One region of the Actinoplanes sp. URMC 104 genome, then DNA from elsewhere that is predicted to be linked to it. Evidence: riboswitches for the same ligand, from Rfam matches in the RefSeq annotation. Region 1 holds a riboswitch; the other holds the start of a gene.
The links. A riboswitch is a leader RNA that binds a small molecule or an ion and turns the genes downstream of it on or off. The one in region 1 is predicted to bind ZMP and ZTP.
Positions count from the first base shown of each region.

Region 2: another riboswitch for ZMP and ZTP. It lies ahead of ACSNN8_RS15785 (glycine hydroxymethyltransferase); the one in region 1 lies ahead of ACSNN8_RS05420 (bifunctional 5,10-methylenetetrahydrofolate dehydrogenase/5,10-methenyltetrahydrofolate cyclohydrolase).

Region 1 covers NZ_JBPQTO010000002.1:963,379-975,229, forward strand. Annotated here, with positions in the region: gene ACSNN8_RS05400 (hypothetical protein) at 1-281, opposite strand, end outside; gene ACSNN8_RS05405 (outer membrane protein assembly factor BamB family protein) at 317-1,666, opposite strand; gene ACSNN8_RS05410 (outer membrane protein assembly factor BamB family protein) at 1,676-2,980, opposite strand; gene dxs (1-deoxy-D-xylulose-5-phosphate synthase) at 3,060-4,976, opposite strand; ZMP/ZTP riboswitch at 5,139-5,218, shown strand; gene ACSNN8_RS05420 (bifunctional 5,10-methylenetetrahydrofolate dehydrogenase/5,10-methenyltetrahydrofolate cyclohydrolase) at 5,234-6,106, shown strand; gene ACSNN8_RS05425 (carbonic anhydrase) at 6,093-6,788, opposite strand; gene ACSNN8_RS05430 (class I SAM-dependent RNA methyltransferase) at 6,851-8,104, opposite strand; gene ACSNN8_RS05435 (APC family permease) at 8,101-10,194, opposite strand; gene ACSNN8_RS05440 (potassium channel family protein) at 10,230-10,895, shown strand; gene ACSNN8_RS05445 (potassium channel family protein) at 10,892-11,575, shown strand; gene ACSNN8_RS05450 (DUF3159 domain-containing protein) at 11,572-11,851, opposite strand, start outside.
Region 2 covers NZ_JBPQTO010000004.1:422,975-434,825, reverse strand. Annotated here, with positions in the region: gene ACSNN8_RS15800 (AAA domain-containing protein) at 1-482, opposite strand, end outside; gene ACSNN8_RS15795 (phosphotransferase) at 670-1,569, shown strand; gene ACSNN8_RS15790 (L-dopachrome tautomerase-related protein) at 1,556-2,647, opposite strand; gene ACSNN8_RS15785 (glycine hydroxymethyltransferase) at 2,841-4,265, opposite strand; ZMP/ZTP riboswitch at 4,285-4,377, opposite strand; gene ACSNN8_RS15780 (cation:proton antiporter) at 4,655-6,223, shown strand; gene ACSNN8_RS15775 (formylglycine-generating enzyme family protein) at 6,870-7,691, opposite strand; gene ACSNN8_RS15770 (sulfatase family protein) at 7,838-9,253, opposite strand; gene ACSNN8_RS15765 (sulfatase-like hydrolase/transferase) at 9,250-10,716, opposite strand; gene ACSNN8_RS15760 (aliphatic sulfonate ABC transporter substrate-binding protein) at 10,713-11,711, opposite strand; gene ACSNN8_RS15755 (ABC transporter ATP-binding protein) at 11,708-11,851, opposite strand, start outside.

The DNA.
Region 1 (11,851 bases):
AGGGCGTACGTGCTGACGACCCGGCGGCTCACCTGGGCGACCAGCGTCTTGGACCCGGTGACCAGCAGCATCCGGTCGGCGCCGAGGAACATGGTGTCGCCCAGCCGGGCCGGCACGACGGTCGGCGCGCGCACGGCGGGCACCGGCGCCCCGGCGGTCAGCAGCGCGACCAGCGCGAGCGAGAGCAGCGTCAGCAGTGCCCGGCGCGGGACCAGCCGGTCCTCCTCGACGGGCGCGGCTGCCTCGCGGGGCATCTCGCCGAGTTCGATCACTGAGCTCACTGGGCGCACCCCCGCCCATTGTGCGCCCGGCGGGATCAGGCCCGATAGGCCCAGATGCGCAGTTCGCCACCCACGCGGCAGACCACGTGGCGCTCGTCGGCGGTGCAGTCGCTCAGCGCGCCGCCGGCGGTGCCGAGCGGCTGGATCCGGCCGCGCCCGGCCGGCACCACGGCGAAGGCGCTGGCGCCGTCGCCGGCACTGCGGCGCAGCAGGAGGGGCCGGCTGCTGGGCGCCGTCTCGATGGTCCAGCCGGACAGGTCGATGCGGGTGGCCCCGGTGGCCGGGTCGACCAGCCGCACCGGCAGGCCCGAGTCGCTGCCCAGCTCGCCGACGTACTCGCCGTGCCGGAACAGGTCGACGTCGGCGGGCGCGCGCCACCGCACCTCGCCGGTGCGCGAGTCGAGCACGTCGAGGGCCTGGGTGTTGCCCGAGCAGTGCACGCCGCCGCAGTTCGCCGGGTCGCGGGTGATCTCGGGCACGGGCCGGTCCCACAGCTGTTCGAGGCTGTCCACCGCGTACACCACCTCGTCGCTGACGGCGCCGCCGCGTCCGTAGTACACCGTCAGCGTCCCGTCGATCAGCTCGCTGCCGGTGGGCCCGGTGCCGTTGCGCTCGGGCAGCGGGGTCGTGCGCACGACCTGGCCGGTCCCGCCGTCGATGCGCTGCAGCCGGTCGGACGAGAGCAGCAGGATGCCCGGATCGTCCGGCGGCACCGCCACGTTCACCGAGCCGGCGGCGGCCACGGTCCACAGCACGCGGCCGGTGGCGAGGTCGACGCCGCGGACCTCGCTGCGCAGCGGCGGCTCGGTGTGCGGCTCGCCGGTCGCCGAGAAGTACAGCGTCCCCGGCTCGCCGGAGGCCTGGTCGTACACCGTGTTCGCGCGGAACTCGTTGTCCTGCACCACCCCGACGCGCCTGCCGGGCAGCGGCGTGACGTAGATCCGCGAGGTCCACCGGGTCGCGCCGGTGCGCGCGTCGACGACCGTGGTGTCGGTGCCGTCGGTGAGCAGCACCACGTCGCCGGCGGGCTCGGCCTGCAGCCCGCCCCAGCTCATCGCGTCGGGGTCGGTGACGCGGATCGGGAACCGGGCGGTCCACAGCTTGCGCGGCGCCCCGGTCAGGCTCCAGGCGACCGCGACCCGATCGGCGCCGGAGCCGGCGACGGTGTAGGCGCGCCCGCCGGCGAGCTGGAACGGCGACTCGGCCCCCTCGGGGGAGGGCACGGAGCCGAGGTAGCGCCAGAGCACCGACGAGATCGGCGCGGCACCCCCGGCGACCAGCGTCAGCACGGCGGCCAGCAGCAGGCCGGGCAGGCGGTAGCGGGAGGCGGGCGGCGGGGAGCTGGGCGTCTGATCGGCCGGGGCGGTCAGGTCCAGCTCGATCACCGCCAAGGCCTACCCCTTTCCGCCGTACGCCCAGACGACGAGCTTGCCGTACAGGGAGCGGCACACCAGCCGCTCGGGCGCTGCCTGGCAGTCGCCGGTGCCCTCCGGCAGCGGCCCCAGCACGCGCAGCTGCCTCTCGCCCGGTCGGGCGACGGCGACCATGGTACGGCCTCCGTTCTCCTCGGTCCGCGTGACCAGCAGGTTTCCGTCGCCGCCGGAGCCGATGACGGGCCGCCAGCCGGTGAGGTCGGTCGCCAGGGCGCCGGTGTCCGGGTCGATCAGCCCGAGCGGCCGGAGGTTCTCCGCCGACCCGAAGGCGACATACCGGGCGCCGACCTGTTGCAGGTCGCGCCACTGCGGCCGCGACCAGCGCTCGTCCCCGGTGGCCGGGTCGATCGCGCGCATGCCGTCCGGACCGGTCAGGCAGGCGAGCACCCCGCAGGCGACCGCGTCGGAGAACCCGTCGGCCGGCCGGCTCCACAGGTTGCGCAGCGTCGACGGGTCGTACGCCGAGAACTCCATGCCCGGGTTGCCCGGGTGGCGCAGCAGGATGACGCCGTCGACGACCACGGGGTTGGACGCGTCGTAGTCGGCGGCCGGCACCGGGGCGACGGCCAGCCGCTCGCCGGTGACCAGGTCGTGCACGGCCATCGTGCGGTCGTCGTGCACCAGCAGCATCCGCGTGCCCGAGTCGCCGGGGCCGGGCAGCCCCATCAGCGCGGCGCTCGACGGCACCGTGACGGTCCACCGCGTCCGCCCGGTCACCGGGTCGACCGCGTCGATCGGGCCCTGCACGCGCCGGCTGCCGCCCGCGCCGCGCGGGAACGAGACGGCGAGCAGCGTCGGCGAGCCGGCGAGCGTCATCACGGAGCCGGACCGGGTCCACCGCGGCGCGCCGTCGGCCAGCGAGATCGCGGTGGTGTCCGGTTCGCGGAACCCGGCGGTCCACGGGCGCATCAGCACCAGGCCCGAGCCGAGCCGCAGCCGGAAGGCCGGCGGCGTGTGGCCCGCGTCCCACTGGGTGCGGCCGTCGCTCAGGGCGTACGAGCTGAGCACGCCGAAGGTCTGGGCCAGCAGCCGGCCGTCCTCGGTCACCGCGTACGCGTCGGCCGACCCGATCGGCAGGCTGAACACCTCGGTGAGCACCGGCTTGGCGGGCGCCACCGAGGCGCCCGCGGTGAGCAGCACCAGCGCGGTGAGGACGGCCGCCGGGAACCAGCGCGGGAAGGTGGAGCGCCGCGGCGAGTCGTACGAGTCCGGCTCTCCGCGCTCCAGACCCAGATCGATGACCACCGTGTCACCCTGAACCGTCATGCTCCAAAAGTAACGAGCGGATAACGGCGACGCCCTCGGCCGGTCCGGTTTCGCGGTCTATCGCCGTTTTTCCGGCACGTCAGGCCTGGAGCTCCGGCTGCTCGGCGAGCTGCGACATCCACGCGGTGACCTCGCGGGCCACGTCCTGCGCGGTGAGGCCGAGCGCCGCGAGGATCTCGGCGCGCGAGCCGTGCGGGTGGAAGCCGGCCGGGATGCCGAAGTCGCGCAACGGCACCTCGACGCCCGCGTCGCGCAGCGCGCTGGCCACCGCGTCGCCCACGCCGCCGGCCCGGACGCCGTCCTCCAGCGTGACCACCATGCGGTGCGAGGCGGCCAGCCCGGTCAGCTCGATCGGCACCGGCCGCACCCAGCGCGGGTCGGCCACGGTGACGCCGAAGCCCTGCCCGGCCAGCCGCTCGGCAACCTCGAGGCCCAGCCCGGCGAACGCGCCGACGGCCACCAGCAGCACGTCCTGGCGGTCGTCCTCGCGCAGCACGTCGACCTGCCCCACGCGGCGCACCGCGGGCAGGGCGGCGGGCACCGCGCCGGTCGGGAAGCGCACGATCGTGGGCCCGTCGTCGACCGCGATCGCCTCGCGCAGCTCCTCGCGCAGCGACGCCTCGTCGCGCGGCGCCGCGATGCGCAGGCCCGGCACGACGCCGAAGACGCTCATGTCCCAGATGCCGTAGTGGCTGGGGCCGTCGGGCCCGGTGATGCCCGCCCGGTCGAGCACGAACGTGACCGGCAGCTCGTGCATCGCGACGTCGAGCAGCACCTGGTCGAACGCGCGGTTGAGGAACGTGGCGTAGACGGCTACCACCGGGTGCAGCCCGCCCATGGCGAGCCCGGCCGCGCTGGTCGCGGCGTGCTGCTCGGCGATGCCCACGTCGTACGCCCGCTCGGGGTACTTCTTGGCGAGCGCGGCGATGCCGGTCGGCTCGGCCATGGCAGCCGTGATGCCCACCACGTCGGGGCGCTCGTCGGCGATCTTGACCAGCTCGTCGGCGAAGACGTTGGTCCACTTCAGCTTGGGGGCGGCGAGCAGCTTGCCGGTCTCGATGCTGAACGCGCTGCTCGGCCCGTGCAGGCAGTCGGCCTCGTCCTGCTCGGCGGGCCGGTAGCCGTAGCCCTTGCGGGTCACCGCGTGCACGATCACCGGCGCGTTGAAGCCCTTGGCCCGGCGCAGCGCCGACTCCATGGCCTGCACGTCGTGGCCGTCGACCGGGCCCAGGTACTTGATGCCGAGGTCCTCGAACATCGGCTGCGGGCTGACCGCGTCCTTGATGCCGCGCTTGACCGCGTGCAGCACCTCGTAGACCGGCTTGCCCACCACCGGGGTCGAGCCCAGCGCGTCCTTCACCAGGTCGAGCACCTTCTCGTAGCCGGGGTTGAGCCGCAGCGTGGAGAGGTGGTCGGCGAGGCCGCCGATGGTCGGCGCGTAGGACCGGCCGTTGTCGTTGACGACGATGACCAGCCGGTTGCCGGTCGCGGCGATGTTGTTGAGCGCCTCCCAGCACATGCCGCCGGTGAGCGCGCCGTCGCCGACGACCGCCACCACGTGCCGGTCCTCGCCGCGCAGCGCGAAGGCCTTGGCCATGCCGTCGGCGTAGGACAGCGCGGTGGAGGCGTGCGAGTTCTCGATGAAGTCGTGCTCGCTCTCGGCCCGGCTCGGATATCCGGTGAGGCCGCCGCGCTGGCGGAGCAGGTCGAACCCGTCCTGCCGGCCCGTGACGATCTTGTGCACGTACGCCTGGTGGCCGGTGTCGAACAGGATCCGGTCGCGTGGCGAGTCGAACACCCGGTGCAGCGCGAGGGTGGTCTCGACGACGCCGAGGTTGGGCCCCAGGTGGCCGCCGGTGCGCGAGACCTTGGCGACCAGGAAGTCACGAATCTCCGCCGCCAGGAGGGTCAGCTGCTCGGTGCTGAGGCGCTTGAGATCACCGGGTGCGGTGACGGTCGCCAGAATGCCGTCCGGGGCGGGGAGGGATTCGCTCATGAGAGTGAAGTCTATCGGCGCGAAGCTGAGACGCACCTGGGCCGATGGGCCGTCCTCAGCTCCTCCACAGAACCGACGCATTGCCGTGACCTGCGGTCCTTGGTGATCTACCGCACAGTAACAACCCCCTCGCCGCGGCCCTGCGCCGGTCGGGCATGCTTGTACGACGCAACTGGCGGCACCGGGGATGGATCGACCATCGGGGAGCCTGTCACGGGGAGTCGACCGCCTGGGCCCCCGTGCGACGAGGGGGTCGCATGCCTGCAGAAGCCCGACTGTTGCCCGGCAAGCCCGTGGCCGAGGCCGTGCTGGCCGACGTCTCCGAGCGCGTGACGAAGCTCAAGGCGCAGGGCGTGACGCCGAGCCTGGCCACCGTGCTCGTCGGCGACGACGACGCGAGCGCCGGCTACATCCGCATCAAGCAGCGCCAGGCCGCGGAGCTCGGCTTCGACTCGCCGCACCGGCACCTGCCCGGCGGGACCACCCAGGAGCAGCTGGACGAGGTGATCGCCGAGCTGAACGCCGACGCGGGCGTGCACGGCGTGCTCATCCAGTACCCGATCCCCGCCCACCTGGACTACGACGCCGCGCTGATGACGCTCGACCCCGACAAGGACGTCGACGGCATGCACCCGCTGAACATGGGCCGGCTCGCCATCGGCATGCCCGGCCCGCTGCCCTGCACCCCCGCCGGCATCGAGGCGCTGCTCGCCCACTACGACATCCCGGTCGCCGGGCGCGAGGTGGTCATCCTCGGCCGCGGCGCCACCCTGGGCCGCCCGCTGGCCATGCTGCTCGCGCAGAAGCGGCCGACCGCCAACGCCGCGGTGACCGTGGTGCACACCGGCGTGCCCGACTGGCAGCGCTACACCAAGCGCGCCGAGATCCTGGTGGCGGCCGCCGGCGTGCCCGGCATCATCCAGCCCGAGCACGTCCGCCCCGGCGCGACGGTGATCGGCGCGGGCGTCCGCTACGCGGGCAAGCGGCTGCTGCCCGACGTGGCCGAGGAGTGCGCCGAGGTCGCCGGGGCGATCACCCCGCGCGTGGGCGGGGTGGGCCCGACGACCGTCGCGATGCTGTTCCGCAACGCGATCACCGCCGCGGAGCGGGCGGTCGCTACAGCAGCGTGACCTTGCCGGTGTCCAGGTCGTAGCGCGCCCCGGCCACCCCGAGCCTCCCGGCCTCCACCTTCTCGCGGATGATCGGGCTGCTCGCGGTGAGCGCCGCGACCTGGGCCCGCACGTTGGCCCGCACACCGTTCTCGACCGCGTCGCCGGGCTGCGAGAGCACCGGCTCGACGATCGGGCGCAGCGCGTCGACGATCGCGGCGATGTGCCCCGGCGCCTGGCCGCCCGAGCGGATCAGATTGACGGTCGCCGAGACCGCGCCGCAGCGCTCGTGGCCGAGCACCAGCAGCAGCGGCGGCTCGAACTCCTCGACGGCGTACTCGATGCTGCCCAGCAGCAGGTCGTCGACGATGTTGCCGGCGACCCGGTTGTCGAAGACGTCGCCCAGCCCCTGGTCGAACAGGATCTCCGAGGCGACCCGCGAGTCGGCGCAGCCGAGCACGATCGCGAACGGGTCCTGGGCGGCGGCCAGCCGGTGGACGGCGGCCACGTTCTGGTGCGGGTGCCGGGTGCGGCCGGTGACGAAGCGGCGGTTGCCGCGCAGCAGCTCACGCAGCGCGGCGTCGTAGGTGGCGGGCGGCTCGGGCTCCGGGCGAGCCGGTGCGGCCTGGGCGGCGGCGGGAACGAGGGTCGCGGTGAGCGCGGTGGCGCCCGCGGCGAGCAGGGAACGACGTCCGACGGACATGGATCTTCTCCGATCATGGCGGAAGCGGATCGGAGTTTATTGATGCTCGCGGGGCCCGTCTGTCAGCGTTCCAACAGTGCGACGCACTCCACGTGCTGGGTCATCGGGAAGCAGTCGAAGGCGCGCAGCGCGCTCATCCGCCAGCCGAGCTGCCGGAACGTGCCCACGTCGCGGGCCAGCGACGCCGGGTCGCAGGCCACGTACGCCACCGCGCGCGGCCCGGCCGCCACGACCGAGCGCACCACCTTGGCGCCGGCGCCGGCCCGCGGCGGGTCGAGCACCACGAGGTCGACCGGTCCGGTGATCCGCCGGCGGGACAGCGCCACGTCGACCCGCGCCTCGACCACCTCGGCCGCCGGCAGATCGGCCAGGTTGGCGCGGGCGGCGGCCGCACCGGCCGGGGACGCCTCGACCACCGTCGTACGCCCTCCGGTGCGCGCCGCGAGCGCCGCGGCGAACAGCCCGGCGCCGCCGTAGAGGTCCCACACGGACTCGCCCTCGTCCGGCCGCAGCATCTCGACCACGGTGGACGCCAGCGTGCCGGCCGCGGCCGGATGCACCTGCCAGAAGCCCTCCGGCGGCACCCGCCAATGCCGCCCGGCCGCCACCTCGGTCACCTCGTCGGGCCCGGACAGCCGGACCCGTCCGCCGGCGCCCAGCGTGGTGCCCTCGGCCGGGTCGTCGGGCGGGAGCGGGCCGCCGGTGCCCGACGGGCGGGCCAGCACGGCCACGTCGCCGCCGGTGGTCGCCACCGCCTCCAGGGCGTCCGCGTCGGGCCACTCGCGCGCCAGCAGGTCGAGCTGCTGGATCGCCGGGTGCGCGATCCGGCACCGGTCGATCGGCACGACCTCGTGCGAGCGGTGCCGCAGCAGCCCGGGCCGGTCGGCGGCGTCCACCGCGTAGCGGACCCGGCTGCGCCAGCCGAGCAGCCCGCCGGGCAGCTCCTCGACCTCCACGTCCCACGACAGCTTCGCGAGCCGCCGCAGCTGCTCCTCGACGACCGCGGCCTTCCACCGCCGCTGCGCCTCCCCGGTGGCGTGCTGCAGGTCGCAGCCGCCGCAGAGGCCGGGCCGGGCCCACGGGCACGGCGGCTCCACCCGGTCGGGCGAGGCCTCGTGGACCTCGACCGCCTCGGCGCGCAGAAACCCCTTGTGCAGCTCGGTGATCTCGGCGGTCACCCGCTCGCCGGGCAGCGCGTTGCGCACGAACACCACGCGGCCGTGCCCGCCGCCCAGCCGCGCGACGCAGTGCCCGCCGTGCGCCGGGGCGCCGACCGTCAGCTCGACCCGGTCGCCCTGCACCAGTTCGTCGGTCACGAGCGCGACTCCGGGTCGGGCGCGGTCGGCACCGGCTCGACGGCGCGCTGCCGGGGACCGCGCGCGGGCACATGGGTCAGGCTCTGGTCGAAGCGTTCGAGGTCGCGGTCCTGGCTGGAGCGCAGCTGCCACGGCACGCTGGTCACCATCACCCCCGGCTCGAACAGCAGCCGGCCCTTGATGCGCAGCGCGCTCTGGTTGTGCAGCAGGTTCTCCCACCAGCGGCCCACCACGTACTCGGGCACGAAGACCGTCACCACGTCGCGCGGCGACCCCCGGCGCACGCCCTTGACGAAGTCGATGATCGGGCCGGTGATCTCACGGTAGGGCGAGTCCACCACGGTCAGCGGCACCGGGATCTGCCGGCGCTCCCACTCCTGCTGGATCACCCGGGTGTCCTTGTCGTCCACGTTGACCGTGACCGCGGTGAGCGTGTCCGGCCGGGTGGCCTGGGCGTACGCGACCGCGCGCAGGGTCGGCATGTGCACCTTGCTGACCAGCACGACCGCGTGGTTGCGCGAGGGCAGCACGGGTCGCTCGTCGGTGGGCTGCAGCTCCTGCGAGACCCGGGTGTAGTGCTTGCGGATGGCCAGCATCAGCCCGTAGATGACGACCATGGCCGCGATCGCGATCCACGCGCCGAGCAGGAACTTCGTGATCAGCACGATCACCAGGACCGCGCCGGTCAGGCCCATGCCGAACGCGTTGATCGCGCGCGACCGGATCATCCGGTGCCGCTTCTCGGGGTCGCGCTGGGTGCGCAGCAGCCGGTTCCAGTGCCGGATCATGCCGCCCTGCGACAGCGTGAACGACACGAACACGCCCACGATGTAGAGCTGGATCAGCCGCGTGGTCTCCGCCTGGAACGCCACCACCAGCACCATCGCCGCGATCGCGAGGAAGATGATGCCGTTGCTGAACGCGAGCCGGTCGCCGCGGGTGTGCAGCTGCCGGGGCAGGTAGCGGTCCTGCGCGAGGATCGAGCCGAGCACCGGGAAGCCGTTGAACGCGGTGTTCGCGGCCAGGAACAGGATCAGCGCGGTGACGGCGCCGACCACGTAGAGCAGGATCGACCCCGGCCCGAACACGGTCTCGGCGAGCTGGGCGGTGACCGTCTTCTGCACGTAGTTGGCCGGGCCCGACACGATCTGCAGCGAGGGGTCCTCGACGTACTGCAGGTGGGTGGCCCGGGCGAGCAGCACGATGCCGACCAGCATGACGATCGCGATGCCGCCCAGCAGCATCAGCGTGGTGGCCGCGTTCTTGCTCTTCGGCGGCTTGAAGGCGGGCACGCCGTTGGAGATGGCCTCGACGCCGGTCAGCGCCGCGCAGCCGGACGAGAACGTGCGCAGCAGCAGATAGGCGAAGCCGAAGCTCGTGAGGTGGTCCTCCTCGGCCGTGATGGTCAGCCCCGCGCTGGGCGCCCGCAGGTCCTCGCCCAGCACGAACACCCGGACCAGCCCGACGAGGATCATGCCGACGACCACGACGATGAACGTGTACGTCGGGATGGCGAACGCGGTGCCGGACTCGCGCAGCCCCCGCAGGTTCAGCGCGGTGAGCACCGCGATCGCGCCGATCGCGAAGGCCACCTTGTGCTCGGCGACGAACGGCACCACCGAGCCGAGGTTGTTCACGCCGGCCGCGGTCGACACCGCCACCGTCAGGATGTAGTCGACCAGCAGCGCGCTGGCCACGCCCAGACCCGCGCGCGGCCCGAGGTTGACGGTCGCCACCTCGTAGTCGCCGCCGCCGGAGGGATAGGCGTGCACGTTCTGGCGGTAGCTGGCGACCACGGTGACCATCACGACCGCGACGGCCAGGGTGATCCACGGGGAGATGTAGAACGCGCCCGCGCCGGCGATCGACAGCGTCAGCAGGATCTCGTCGGGCGCGTACGCCACACTCGACAGGGCGTCGCTGGCGAAGACCGGCAGGGCGATCCGCTTGGGCAGCAGCGTGTGCTGCAGCTTGTCGGATCGGAACGGCCGGCCCAGCAACAGCCGCTTCGCGAGGGAGGTCGTACTGGCCACGAGTGCCAAGCGTACGGGCGTGTATCCCGCCCCGCCCGCCGCCCCTGGCGGGCGCATGGCAATCTCTGCTGCAGAGAAGGAGGACGCGACACGTGCACGTGGTGATCATGGGATGCGGCCGGCTGGGTTCGACGCTGGCCCACAACCTCGAGGGACGCGGCCACACGGTGGCCGTCATCGATCAGAACGCGGACGCCTTCCGACGGCTGGGCTCCGACTTCCGCGGCACCACGGTGACCGGTGTCGGCTTCGACCGTGACGTGCTGCGCTCGGCCGGCATCGAGCGCGCCGACGCCTTCGCGGCAGTCTCCAGCGGCGACAACTCCAACATCATCTCGGCCCGGCTCGCGCGCGAGACGTTCGGCGTCTCCCGCGTGGTGGCCCGCATCTACGACCAGAAGCGCGCCCAGGTCTACGAGCGGCTGGGCATCCCCACCGTCGCGACGATCCGCTGGGCCGCCGACCGGATGGTGCGCCACCTGGTTCCCGAGGGCACCGTCGAGGTGTTCCGCGACCCGACGAGCGTGGTGTCGATCGTCGAGGCGCCGTTGCACACCGACTGGGTCGGGCGCACGCTCAAGGCGCTCGAGGACCGCACCGGCGCCCGGGTGGCCTATCTGATGCGCTTCGGCATGGGCACGCTGGGCACCCCGTCCACCGTCATCCAGGACGGCGACCAGGTCTTTCTGCTGGTCACCGACGAGACCGTGGGCGCCGTGCTGGACCTCGCCTCGGGCGCCGACAAGGAAGGGCAGTGACCATGCGGATCGCCATCGCCGGGGCCGGCAACGTCGGCCGGTCGATCGCGCAGGAGCTGATCGGCAACGGCCACCGCGTCATGCTGATCGAGCGGCAGCCCAAGCAGCTGCGGCCCGAGCGGGTGCCCGAGGCCGACTGGGTGCTTGCCGACGCGTGCGAGCTGAGCAGCCTCGAGGAGGCCGACGTGGCCGGCTGCGACGTCGTGGTGGCCGCCACCGGCGACGACAAGGCCAACCTGGTGGTCTCGCTGCTCGCCAAGACCGAGTTCGCGGTGCCGCGCGTGGTGGCCCGGGTCAACCGCGCCGAGAACGAGTGGCTGTTCACCGAGCAGTGGGGCGTCGACGTGGCGGTCAGCAAGCCCCGGCTGATGGCGGCGCTGGTCGAGGAGGCGGTCACGGTCGGCGACCTGGTGCGCCTCATGACCTTCCGCCAGGGCGAGGCCAACCTCGTCGAGATCACACTGCCGAAGGACGCGCCGTACGAGGGTCAGCCCGTCCGCGCCGTGCCGCTGCCGCGCGACTCGGCGCTCGTGGCGATCCTGCGCGGCAAGCGGGTCATGGTGCCCACCGCCGACGACCCGCTCGAGGCCGGCGACGAGCTGATCTTCGTGTGCACCGCCGAGGTGGAGGACCAGATCCGCGCCGTCGTGCTCGGCAACGAGGGCCGCGAGCTGGGCTAGGAGGCCTCGGGGGCCTGCTGCTGCTGGGTGCTGGTCACCCGGTGGATGGCCCAGGCGGTGAAGGCGAACGTGGCGGCGTAGATCGGCCAGCTGATCAGGATCCGCACGATGCCCAGCGCGTTCGCCTCGCCCATCTGCCAGAGCACGAACTGGATGCCGGCGCGCACGCTCAGCGAGGCCACCCAGACCAGCGTCAGCCACTGGAACGTGCGGAACAGCGGGGCGTTGTCGAACCAGTCCTGGTGACCCTTGTTGGCCATGACGCCCCACACGTAC
Region 2 (11,851 bases), on a different contig from region 1:
CCGGTGGCGAGCGCGTCGACCGGCAGCCCCGTCGCCTCCGCCGCGGACCACATCCAGGCCTTGCTGCCGATCGCCTCCAGCCACCCCGGCGCCGCCACCCCCGGCGCCGCCTCCAGGGCCGCCGCGAGCTTCCGGTCCTCGATCAGCGGGGTGATCTCCACGTCGCCGGCCGGCACGACGCGGTAGCCGAGCAGCCCGCGTTCGAGCTGCACCGGCTGGCTGAGCAGCGGCACCCTGATCCTGCGCTGCTTGCCGTCGACCTCCGTACGCCCGAGGAGGAACCCCCAGCCGCGCCGCAGCGGCCTCTCCTCCCGGTGCAGCATGCCGATCGCCGCGAGCCGGTTGGCCGGGCCGCCCCGCGCGAGCCGCTCCGCGTCGTCGAGCCACACCAGCGGCTGCCCGCCGCGGGTCACGTCCAGCTCGCGGTCACTCCCCGCGGGCGCCAGTTCGGCCAGCACAGAAAGCACACGCGACGGCTCCATCGGCCCCGAGGCTACCGCCCCTCGGCACCCGCCCACCCCACCGGCCACCCGTGCCCGACGCTGCCCAGCCGCCGCCCACGGCCGGCCGTCCGCCCTGCAAAGCGGCGCACCCGTCGACCGACACCCGCCCGGCGCAACGGTCCACCCGGATGGATGCACGCGTCGCCCAGCCGGGGAGACTCGTCCCGTGGATGAGGCGGACACCAGGCGACCTCGGCTGGATGACGCGCCCGAGGCCGTACGTGCCGCGGTGGCGGACATGCTCGGCGGGCCGGTCGTCGCCGAGCATCCCGCCGACGGCGGGTTCACCCCGTCGATCGCCTCCGTCGTAGAGACGCGCGGCGGGCGGAGGCTCTTCGTCAAGGCGGCACCGGTCGGAGCCGGGCTGGGAGAAGCCGTACAGGCAGGTGTGACCCTCGCGGAGGTGACCGCCGACCTAGGCCCGCGGCTGGTGGGCCACGCCACCGTCGGGGCATGGCGGATCGCTGCCTACGAGGTCGTCGAAGGGGAGCCCGTGACGCGATGGGAGGCCGCCGACCTGCCGCGGCTGGCCGGGATCCTGCGGCGGATGCGGGAGCTGTTCGATCCGAGCCCGCTGCGCGGCACCACCCCGTACGCCCGGGCGTTTGTACCTCTGCTCGGCGCCTGGAACGAGCCGGACCTGCCGGCGCTGCCGGTCGACGCTCCGCGGGAGGTGCTGGCCGAGCTCGAGAGCCGCTGGCTCGATGCGCTGGCCGACGGAACCGCGCTGCACCACGGCGACCTGCGCCGCGACAACGTCCTCCGGCGGCGGGACGGGCGGCTGCTCATCGTGGACTGGACGCACCTGTGGACCGCGCCGCGCTGGACGGACGCGGTGCGGCTCGGGCCGGACGTGGCGGCCTGCGGGCACGACCCGGAGCGGCTGCTGCGCGCCTGTTGGCCGGACGCGCCCGCCGATGGCGTGAACGTGGCGCTCGCCGGGCTGGCGGGACGGGGCTGGCGGGACGGTCACCTGCCGGGCCCGCCGGCCCTGCGCCGCATGCAACGGGAGCAGGGCCTGCACGCCCTGCGATGGCTCGCCTCTCGGCTGGTCAGCGGAGGTTGACCGGGCCCGCGTCGATCGGGACGCGGAACAGCGAGTACGGGTACTGCCTGCGGTCGTCGTCGTGCTGGTACTTCGCCTGGCGGTGCAGCTGGTTCGCGGTCACGTAGAGGTAGCCGTCGGCCACCGACATCGTGTCGGGCCACAGCAGGCGCGAGTCGTGCACCAGCGTCTCGAAGGTGCCGTCGGGCAGGCGGCGCAGCACGGACTGGTGTTCCCAGTCGGTCAGGTACAGCCGGCCCCGGTCGTCGGTCTCGAGGCCGTCGGAGCCGCCGCCCTTGTCGCCCTCGTCGGTGACCGTGGCGGCCACGTCGGCGTCGCTCATGCCGCGGTCGAACAGCGCGTCCGCGGAGACGCTGTACCAGCGGCGGGAGATCAGCGGGCAGTAGTAGATGCGCGAGCCGTCCGCGGCGATCGCGATGCCGTCCGCGCCCATCGTCACCGGCTGCGGCGGGCCGTCCTTGGGGCGTTCCATGAACGGCTTGCCCTCGACCACGGGCAGCATGTCGGGCGGCTGCACCGCCTTGGTCGACGGGTGGTCCTCCAGGCGGCGCCACGCCTCGCCGGTGTGCAGGTCGACCACGATCAGCGCGTTCGGTCCCTGGTCGGCCGAGTCGGTGATGAACGCGGCGTTGCGGCGCAGGTCGAACCGTACGTCGTTGAGGTAGGTCGTCGGCAGCGCCACGTCGGGTTCGAAGACGATCGTGCGGACGACCTGGTCGGTCTCGAGGTCGACACAGACCAGCTTGGGGCCGCCCTGCTGGGTGGGCTGGAACATCGGGCTGCCGGTGTCCAGGATCCACAGGCGGTCGGCCGGGTCCACGACGATGCTCTGCACCGAGACGAGGGCCTCGGGGTCGGCGTCGCTCGCGGGCGAGTTCCAGTCCAGGTCCGGGTAGGGCACGACCTCGCCGTCGCGGATCTCGGCGACGGTGAACGGGACGTCGTCGCCCCACTTGGGGAAGTTGACGAAGACCCGGCCGGTTCTCGACACCCCGACGCCGGTGGGCATGGGGCCCGAGTCGAAGGTGTGCACGGTCTCGAGGGCGCCGACGGGAAGGTCGCGTGGTTGGTCGCTCACACAGGTGGCATACCCGTCCCGGGGCCGATCACTCGTGCACCAGCCGGCCCACCAGCCAGCCCACCCGCCCTGGGGGCCACCACCCTACCGCGCGCGGCTGTTGATCAACCGACGTTGTCCACAGGCGCCGGCGCGCGGACGACGAACCGCCCGGCACCCGCTGACGGGCACCGGGCGTACGCCGGCGTCCGTGTCAGCCCAGGTCGACGCTCGGGTAGAGCGGGAACCCGGCGAGCAGCTCGTGCGCCTGCTTGTGGACGCTGTCGGCGACGGCGGCGTCGAGGTGGAACTTGGCCTTCGAGCCCTCGGCGGGCTTGGTGGCGGCCAGGACCGTGTGGATGAGCTCGGCGATCTGGTCCATCTCGGCGACCCCGAGGCCGCGCGAGGTCAGCGCGGGAGTGCCGACCCGGATGCCGGAGGTGTACCAGGCGCCGTTCGGGTCCTGCGGGATCGCGTTGCGGTTGGTGACCACGCCGCTGTCGAGCAGGGCCTGCTCGGCCTGGCGGCCGGTGAGGCCGAACGGGTGCACGTCGATCAGCACCAGGTGGTTGTCGGTGCCGCCGGAGACGACCTGCACACCGCGCCGGAGCAGCCCCTCGGCGAGCGCCTGGCTGTTGTCGACGATCTGCTGCGCGTACGTCCGGAACGACGGCTGCCGGGCCTCGGCGAACGCGATCGCCTTGGCGGCCATCACGTGGGCGAGCGGGCCGCCGAGCACCATCGGGCAGCCGCGGTCGACCTGGTCGGCCAGCTCGGGCTGGGCGAACACGGCGCCGCCGCGCGGGCCGCGCAGCGACTTGTGCGTGGTCGTGGTGACGATGTGCGCGTGCGGGAACGGGCTGTAGTCGCCGGTGAAGACCTTGCCCGCGACCAGACCGGCGAAGTGCGCCATGTCGACCATGAACGTGGCGCCCACCTCGTCGGCGATCTCGCGCAGCGTCGCGAAGTTCACCTTCCGGGGGTACGCCGAGTAGCCGCCCACGATGATCAGCGGCTTGAACTCGCGGGCCGTCTCGCGCAGGGCCGCGTAGTCGATCTGACCGGTGGCCGGGTCGACGCCGTAGCTGCGCTGGTCGAACATCTTGCCGCTGATGTTGGGCCGGAAGCCGTGGGTGAGGTGGCCGCCCGCGTCGAGGCTCATACCCAGCATGCGCTGGTTGCCGAACGCCTGGCGCAGCTCGGCCCACTCGGCGTCGGTGAGGTCGTTGATCTGGCGCTTCTCGAACTTCCGCAGATGCGGCACCTCGACCCGGTCGGCGAGGATCGCCCAGTACGCCACCAGGTTGGCGTCGATGCCGGAGTGCGGCTGCACGTACGCGTAGGGCGCGTCGAACAGGGCCTTCGCGTGCTCGACGGCGATCGCCTCGACGGTGTCCACGTTCTGGCAGCCGGCGTAGAAGCGGCGGCCGATCGTGCCCTCGGCGTACTTGTCGGACAGCCAGTTGCCCATCGCGAGCAGCACGGCCGGGGACGCGTAGTTCTCGCTGGCGATCAGCTTGAGCGACTCGCGCTGGTCGGTGAGTTCCTTGGCGATGGCGTCGGCGATGCGCGGCTCGACGGTCCGGACCACCTCGAGGGCGGAGCGGAAAGCGGCGGATTCAGGGTTCAACTCGGGCATGGGACCTCCCTATCACGGATGCAGAGGCCCAGGCGCACGGCAAGTTCGTCCCAACGACGGAGCCGCTCCCCGATGGTTGCCCCACCTTGACGCGCCAGTCACGGCCCGCGGACGAGCATACCGGTACGAAAGTTGGTTGCGTATGCCCCGAGAGGAGTCATACGGTCACCGCACCTGGAGGAGGGTGACTTGCGGCTCATCGACATCCTGGAACGCAAGAAGGCTCTGACCGACCCGCCGTACTGGCAGGTCGATCCGCGGACGCGGCGGCCGTGGCGGCGAGCGCGAGGACCGATGGGCTGGCCGCGCCGCTCACCCGCCGGGGCGGTCTCGCGGTCGCGACTCTGGTACAGATCCAGGACGTCCGGCTGACTCACTAATCTGATGCCGTGAACGGCGTACAGATCCTGCTCATCATCGGTGTGGGCATCGCGGTGTCGGCGCTCGCGCGCAAGCGCGGCGTCGAGCCCGGCATGATCATCGTGGTGCTGGCCGCGGCCGCGTCGTTCATCCCCGGGGTGCCGCGGCTCGAGCTGGAGAGCGAGCTGATCCTCGCGATCGTCATCCCGCCGCTGCTGTACTCGGCCACCCGCGGCGCGTCGGTCTCGGGCTTCGGGGCGAACCTGCGCGCGATCTGGTCGCTCGGCGTGATCCTCGTGGTGCTGACCGCGGGCGCGCTCGGGCTGATCTCGTCGTGGCTGCTGCCGACGCTCGGCCTCTCGGTCGCGTTCGTGCTGGGCGCGGTGCTCGCGCCGCCCGACACGATCACCACGGTCTCGCACGGCGAGGAGATCGGGCTGCCGAAGCGGGCGACCTCGATCCTCACCGGCGAGAGCCTGGTCAACGACGCCACCGCGCTCACCCTGTTCAGCATCGCGGTCGCGGCCGTCAACGGGGAGCACACCACGTGGCAGGGCGGCATCGGGGAGTTCTTCCGGACCGCCCTGATCGGCATCGGGATCGGCGCCGCGTACGCCGTGGCCGCGCTCTGGATCCGCAAGCGGCTGGGCAACCCGACGCTGGAGACCGCGCTGGTGCTGCTGGTGCCGTTCACCGCCTTCCTGACCGCCGAGGAGGTGCACGCCTCCGGCATCCTCGCGGTGGTCGTGGCGGCCTTCTCGCTGAGCGCCAACCTGACCCTCGACCCGCGCCACCAGTACCCGGGCGCGTACCGGGCCCGCCTGCAGGAGGGGCAGGTCTGGCCGGTGGTCGACTTCCTGCTCGAGACGTTCGTGTTCGCGTACATCGGCCTGCAGCTGAAGTTCGTGCTCCAGGACCTCGCCCGGTCGGAGGAGCCGGGACTGACCCGCACGCTGGTGGCGGCCGGCGTGCTCCTGCTCGCCGCGATCGTGCTGCGCCTGGCCGGGGTGTACGCGCTGTTCGGCCGCTGGCTGCTCAAGGAGCGGGGCATCCAGCGCCGCGTGGAGCGGGACGACCGTTACCGTGCCCGCTACGAGCAGTGGCGGGAGCGCCGCAGCGCCCGTCGCCGCGCTGAACCGCTGCCCGCGCCGACGACCAAGGAGACCCTGCTGGTCGGCTGGACCGGCATGCGCGGCATCCTCACCCTGGCCGCCGCGGCCTCCATCCCCGAGCACACCGCGTCCGGCGAGGAGTTCCCCGGCCGCGACGCCATCCAGGCGATCGCGCTGATCGTCACGCTCGGCACGCTGCTGATCCAGGGCACCACGACCGCCCGGCTGGCCCGCCTGCTGAACTTCGACCTCACCGGCGAGCGGGCCGAAGCCGAGGCCATGCGCGAACGTGGCCGCCTGATCGCGTCCGGCGCGACGGCCGAGCCGACCGCGGACGTCGACGCGACCTTCGAGGCCCAGCGCCGGGCCCTGGCCACGGCCGTCCGCGACCGCGAGCTGACCGAGGACATCGCGCGCGAACTGATCGAGGAGGTCGACCTACGCCAGGCGGCCCGCCACACCACCTTCCCGGCAGGCCAGGCCTGAGCGTCAGTTCGGGGCGTACGTCCTTACGTGATCGAATCGGCCCGTCGCGTCCGCCTGTGCACGAGCCGGCGGTCCACACGCCCACCTGTGCACAAGCCGACGCGTCACCGCGCCGGCCCGCGGGCGAGCCAACAGGTCACCGCGTCCGTCCATGCACAAGCCGATGGGCCACCCACGCCCACCTGTGCACAAGCCGGTGGATCAACGCGCCCTCCCGCGGACGAGCCGACGGACCACCGCATCCGCCTGTGCACAAGCCAGCGGGTAACCGCGCCCGCCTCTGCAGGAGCCGACGGGCCACCACGCCCGCCTGCAGATGAGCCGATGGGCCACCACGGCGCTTGCAGACGAGCCGACGAGGCGCCGCGTGCGCCTGTGCACGAGCCGCAGTTCACGGCGCTTGCCTGTGCACAAGCCCCGCAGTTCACCGCGTTGCCTGTGGACGAATCGGCGAGTCGCCGTGCATTCCTGTGGATGAGTGGACGAGTCATCACGCACGGCTGTGGACGAGCCGACGAGTCATCGCGCATGCCTGTGGATAAGCCGGATCGGCGGCTTGACAGGCGCCTACAGTGGGCCCGCCCCCTGGTTGGGCGGGGTGGGCAGGTGAGAGGGTTGACCAGAGCCGGCGGGCTCAGGGGTGGGGTCAGAGGGCCACGGTGCGGAAACCGGTATTGCCGGTTGAGGAGTCGGGGGTGTTGGAGGAGCGGGCCGCGTTGCGGTAGCGGTTGCAGTACGAGTCATGGCACAGGTAGGAACCGCCGCGGATGGTGCGGGCTGCGCCCAGGGGTGGGCCCTGCGGGTTGTCCACAGGGGACGACGCGTAGTAGACGGGTGAGAACCAGTCGGCGCACCATTCCCACACGTTGCCGATCGGCTGGTAGAGGCCGTAGTCGTTGGGTGCGTACGAGCGGGCCGGCGCGGTGGTGAGCCAGCCGTCCTCGGCGGTGTTCTCGGTGGGGAACGTGCCCTGCCAGATGTTGCACGCCCACTCCGGCGGCAGGGCGTCGCCCCAGGGGTAGCGCTGCGAGGGGCGCCCGCCGCGGGCGGCGCATTCCCACTCGGCCTCGGTGGGCAGGCGGCGGCCGGCCCAGGTGCAGTACGCCTGGGCGTCGTTCCAGCTGACGTGCACGACAGGGTGGTCGTCGTCGGCGGTGGAGGAAGGGCCGGCGGGGTGGGCCCAGTCGGCGCCGGAGACGCCCAGCCACCACGGGGTGCCGGCCATGCTGCCGACGATGTCGGCCTCGTCGGTGGGGGCGACGGCCAGGTGGAAGACCGCCGACCAGCCGAACGACTCGGCCTCGGTGCGGTAGCCGGTGTCGTCGACGAAGGCGCGGAAGTCGGCGACGGTCACGGTGGTCGCGTCGATGGCGAAAGCGGCGACGCGTACCGGATGCACGGGCTGCTCGCCGTCGGGGCGGACGCCGTCGCCGAACGCGTCGCCCATCGCGAACGTCTGCGCGGGCACGGCAGCCTGCGGTACGCCGTGGCGCCCGCGCCCCGCCCGATGAACGGGCGACGGCACAGGAAGAGCCGACGGCGACGAAAGGGGAAGGGGAGCCGGAACGGCGGGCGGCGTGGAGGGGCGGCCGGACGAGGGGCTGCAGCACTCGCTCACAACATCACCGGCCGCGGCTGGCTGGGATGGGGCTTGTCGCCCAGCCGCGCCTGCTCCTGCCACATCGCGGCCTTCAGCTCCTCCCGCACGTCGGCGTACGCGGGATCGTCGTACACGTTGCGCAGTTCGGCCGGATCCTCGAGCAGGTCGTACAGCTCCCACTCGGGCGGATAGGTGTCCGGCCCGCAGCCGGGGATCCCCAGGCCGTCGTTGTAGAAGTAGATCAGCTTGTGCCGCGTCGTGCGGTAGCCGTAGTGCGCCGGCGCCTTGTGGAAAACGTCGTCGTGCTCCCAGTACCGGTAGTAGACGCCCTCGGAGGCGACGTAGTCCCGTCCCCGCAGCAAGGGCCAGAAGCTGCGGCCCTGCATGCGCGGGTGGGCCGGCACCCCGGCGGCCTCCAGCAGTGTCTGCGCCCAGTCCACGTTCGTGACCATCTCGCCGATCACGCCGGGAGAGACCTTCCGGGGGTACGACAGGACCAGCGGCATCCGCAGCGACTGCTCGTACATGAAGCGCTTGTCGAACCACCCGTGGTCGCCGAGGAAGAAGCCCTGGTCGGAGGCGTACATCAGCACAGTGTCGTCGAACTCGCCGCGCTCGCGGAGGAAGTCGGTCACCCGGCCCACGTTGTCGTCGACCGACGCGACGCAGCGCAGGTAGTCCTCCATGAACCGCTGGTACTTCCAGAGCGCCTCCTGCTCGTACGGGAGCCCGGCCGGCGGCGGCGTCTTGAGGTCCTCGAGCGTCAGGTGCTCGGCGATCCGCATGGCCGCGCGCCGCGCCGACGACGTGCGCGTGGCGTAGTCGTCGCCGAAGGTGGGCGGCAGCGGGATCGGCTCGATGAACCGGTTTTCCGACGAGGGTGGCGGGACCCAGGGCCGGTGCGGCGCCTTGTGGTAGATCAGCACGCAGTACGGCTGGGACACCGGGAGCGACGAGATCCAGTCCAGCGCCAGGTCGGTGATGATGTCGGTGGCGTAGCCGGGGACCGTGCGCAGCCCGGACTCCGAGAGGAACTGCGGGTCGACGTACTCGCCCTGCTCGATCAGCACGTCCCAGTAGTCGAAGTGCTGCGGGTCGTGCCCGGGTCCGTCGCCCATGTGCCACTTGCCGACCATCGCGGTCCGGTAGCCCGACGAGCGCAGCGCGCTGACGAAGCTGGGCTGGGCCGCGTCGATCGGTGTGACCAGCGTGGTGACGCCGTTGACGTGGCTGTAGGTGCCGGTCAGGATGCTGGCCCGCGACGGCGAGCAGAGCGAGTTCGTGGCGAAGCAGTTGTCGAAGCGCCGGCCGAGCCGGGCGATCTCGTCGATGCGCGGCGTCGTGTTGACCTGCGAGCCGTACGCGGAGATCGCGTGCGCGGCGTGGTCGTCGGTCAGGATCATGACGATGTTCGGCCGGCGCCCGCTCATCGGTACGAGGCCTCGTCGAGCCCGCTGAGCGTCGGGTCGTGGTCGACCGCGCCGACGTCGTACATCGAGGTCATCCAGTGGTAGAACCGGTCGTCGCGCTCGACCAGCAGCGCGTACAGACGGCGCAGCATGCGGCCGCGCACCTCGGCCATCTCGGGGTGGTGGTAGATGTTCAGCAGCTCGTCCGGGTCGCGCTCCAGGTCGTAGAGCTCGTTGGTGGAGTCCGGGTTGACGACCAGCTTGTAGCGGTCCTCCCGGAGCATCCGCTGCGGGTACGGGAAGTGGTGCCCGTGGAACTCGGCCACGATGTCCGGCTGCCACTCGGGGTGCTCGCCGCGCACCAGCGGCACGAGGCTGCGGGAATCGACCGCCTCCGACCGGTCCAGCCCGGCCAGGTCGAGGATCGTCGCCGTGCAGTCCAGCAGCGAGACGAACTCGTCGCGGGCCTGCGGCGGCGCGCCGGGGATGCGGACGATCCCGGGCGTGCGGTAGATGTCCTCGTACATGGCCGGGCCCTTGTCGTGCAGCCGGTGCGACCCGGTGAACTCCCCGTGGTCACAGGTGAAGAACACCGTGGTCGCGTCGGTCAGCCCCAGCCGGTCGAGCTCGTCGAGGATCCGCCCGACCTGCTCGTCGATCAGCGTGACGTATCCCCGGTAGACCGCGATCAGCTTGCGCGTGACCTCGATCGGCATCGTGTCGAACGTCCAGTGCGCGCTGTAGTTGCGCTGGACGGGCGGCTTGCCCTCGAACGTCTCGGCGATCGACTTGGGCAGCTCGACGGTCTCCGGGTCGATGAGGTCGAAGTACGCGTCGGGGACGATGTAGGGCAGGTGCGGGCCGAAGAAGTGCGTCGCCAGGTAGAACGGCTTGCCGTCCTGCTGATACGACCGGAGCATCTCGATGGTCCGGGTCGCCATGTAGTACTCGAACGTCGCCTCCACCGGCTGCTGCAGCCGGGCGGCGAGCAGGTTGCCGGGGCCGCCGTTGGGCAGGGTCCCGCGGATGTGGTCGGTGATCTCGTACGGCGGAAGGTCGTTCTCCTTGAGGTACGCCCGATAGTCCCCATGATCGACCGGGTTGTGCCAGCCGGGCAGGTGCGGCCCGTCGAATCCGTAGTCCGCGGGCGCCTTGAGCGTGCCCGCGTGCCACTTGCCGATCAGCCCGACGTTGTAGCCGCGCTCGCGCAGCGCCACCGGAAAGGTGAACGTGCCTTCGGCGAGATCCTCCTGGTATCCGACGTTGCGCTCGTGGTTGGCGAGCACCTTGTGCCGGAACGGCGCCTGCCCGGTGAGCAGGCTGGCCCGCGCGGGCGTGCAGATCGCGGTCGGCGTGTACCACCGGTCGAATCGGGTGCCGGTCGCCGCGAGGCGGTTCAGGTGGGGCGTGCGGACCTGGGTGTTCCCGTACGCCCCGAGCGTGTCGACCCGGTGCTGGTCGGTCATGAGGAAGAGGAAGTTCACTTCGCGGCTGCTCCCGCTCCGGTGAAGACGTCACCGAGGTAGTAGGTCTTCGGGTCGGGGTTGCTCTGCAGCTTGCCGGCGCCCACGAAGTAGTCGCCCATGCCGCTGAGCCACTTGGTGACCGTGCCGTCGGCGGTGTAGCCGTCGAGCGTCTTGGAGTCGAGCATCTTGCTGTTGCCGGAGTCGGCCTTCACCGCGTCCACGGGCTGCTTGAGCAGCGCGGCGGTGAGCTCGACGGTCTTGTCGCTGTTCGCGGCGCGGTAGTCCATGGCCTCGCGCAGCACCTGCACGACCTTGGTGGTCTTGTCCTTGTCGCCGGCCACCTCGTTGCCCGCCACGAACGCGGTCGGGAACGACACCGTGCTCGAGAAGTCCTCGTTCTTGGCCAGCTCGACCAGGCCGGGCTTCTTCTGCTTGATGTTGTTGAGCAGCGGATACCAGATGCCGGCCGCGTCGATCTGGCCCGAGGCGAACGCCGAGACGATCGTCGCCGGGTCCATCGGCACGCGCTGGATGTCGGACGCGGACAGCCCGGCCTTCTGCAGCGCGAGGGTGAGGATCATGTCGCCCGAGGTGCCCTCGGGCACGCCGACCTTCTTGCCCTTGAGCTGGGCGAGGTCGGTGATGCCGGGCTGGGCGATCACCCGGTCGGCGTTGCCCAGCGAGTTGAGCGACACGATCTTGGCCTTGCCGGAGGCGGGCAGCCACACCGCGCCCGGGCCGATGTAGCCGAAGTCGAGGTCGCCGGCGTTGATCGCGGTGATCTGCAGCGGGCCGTTGGTGAAGACCTTGGTGCTGACCTCGAGGCCGTGCTTGGCCCACAGCTTCTGGTCGTCGGCGACCGCGAGCAGGCTCGCGCCGTTGTAGTCGGCGATGTAGCCGAAGTTGACCTTCGTCGTCCCGCCGGCGGCGGACGAGGAGTTGTCATCAGATGATCCGCAAGCGGCCACGCTCAGCAGCGAGGCCGCCGCGAGGGCGGCGAGAAGACGCTTCATGCAACAGGCTCCTGGTGATAGACGGCGCTCCACACTCGGTTGCGCAGCGCCGTGAAGGCGGGACTGAGCCGCAGTTCTTCGGTGCGGGGGTAGGGCAGGTCGACGTCGACGATCTCGACGATCCGGCCGGGCCGGGCCGC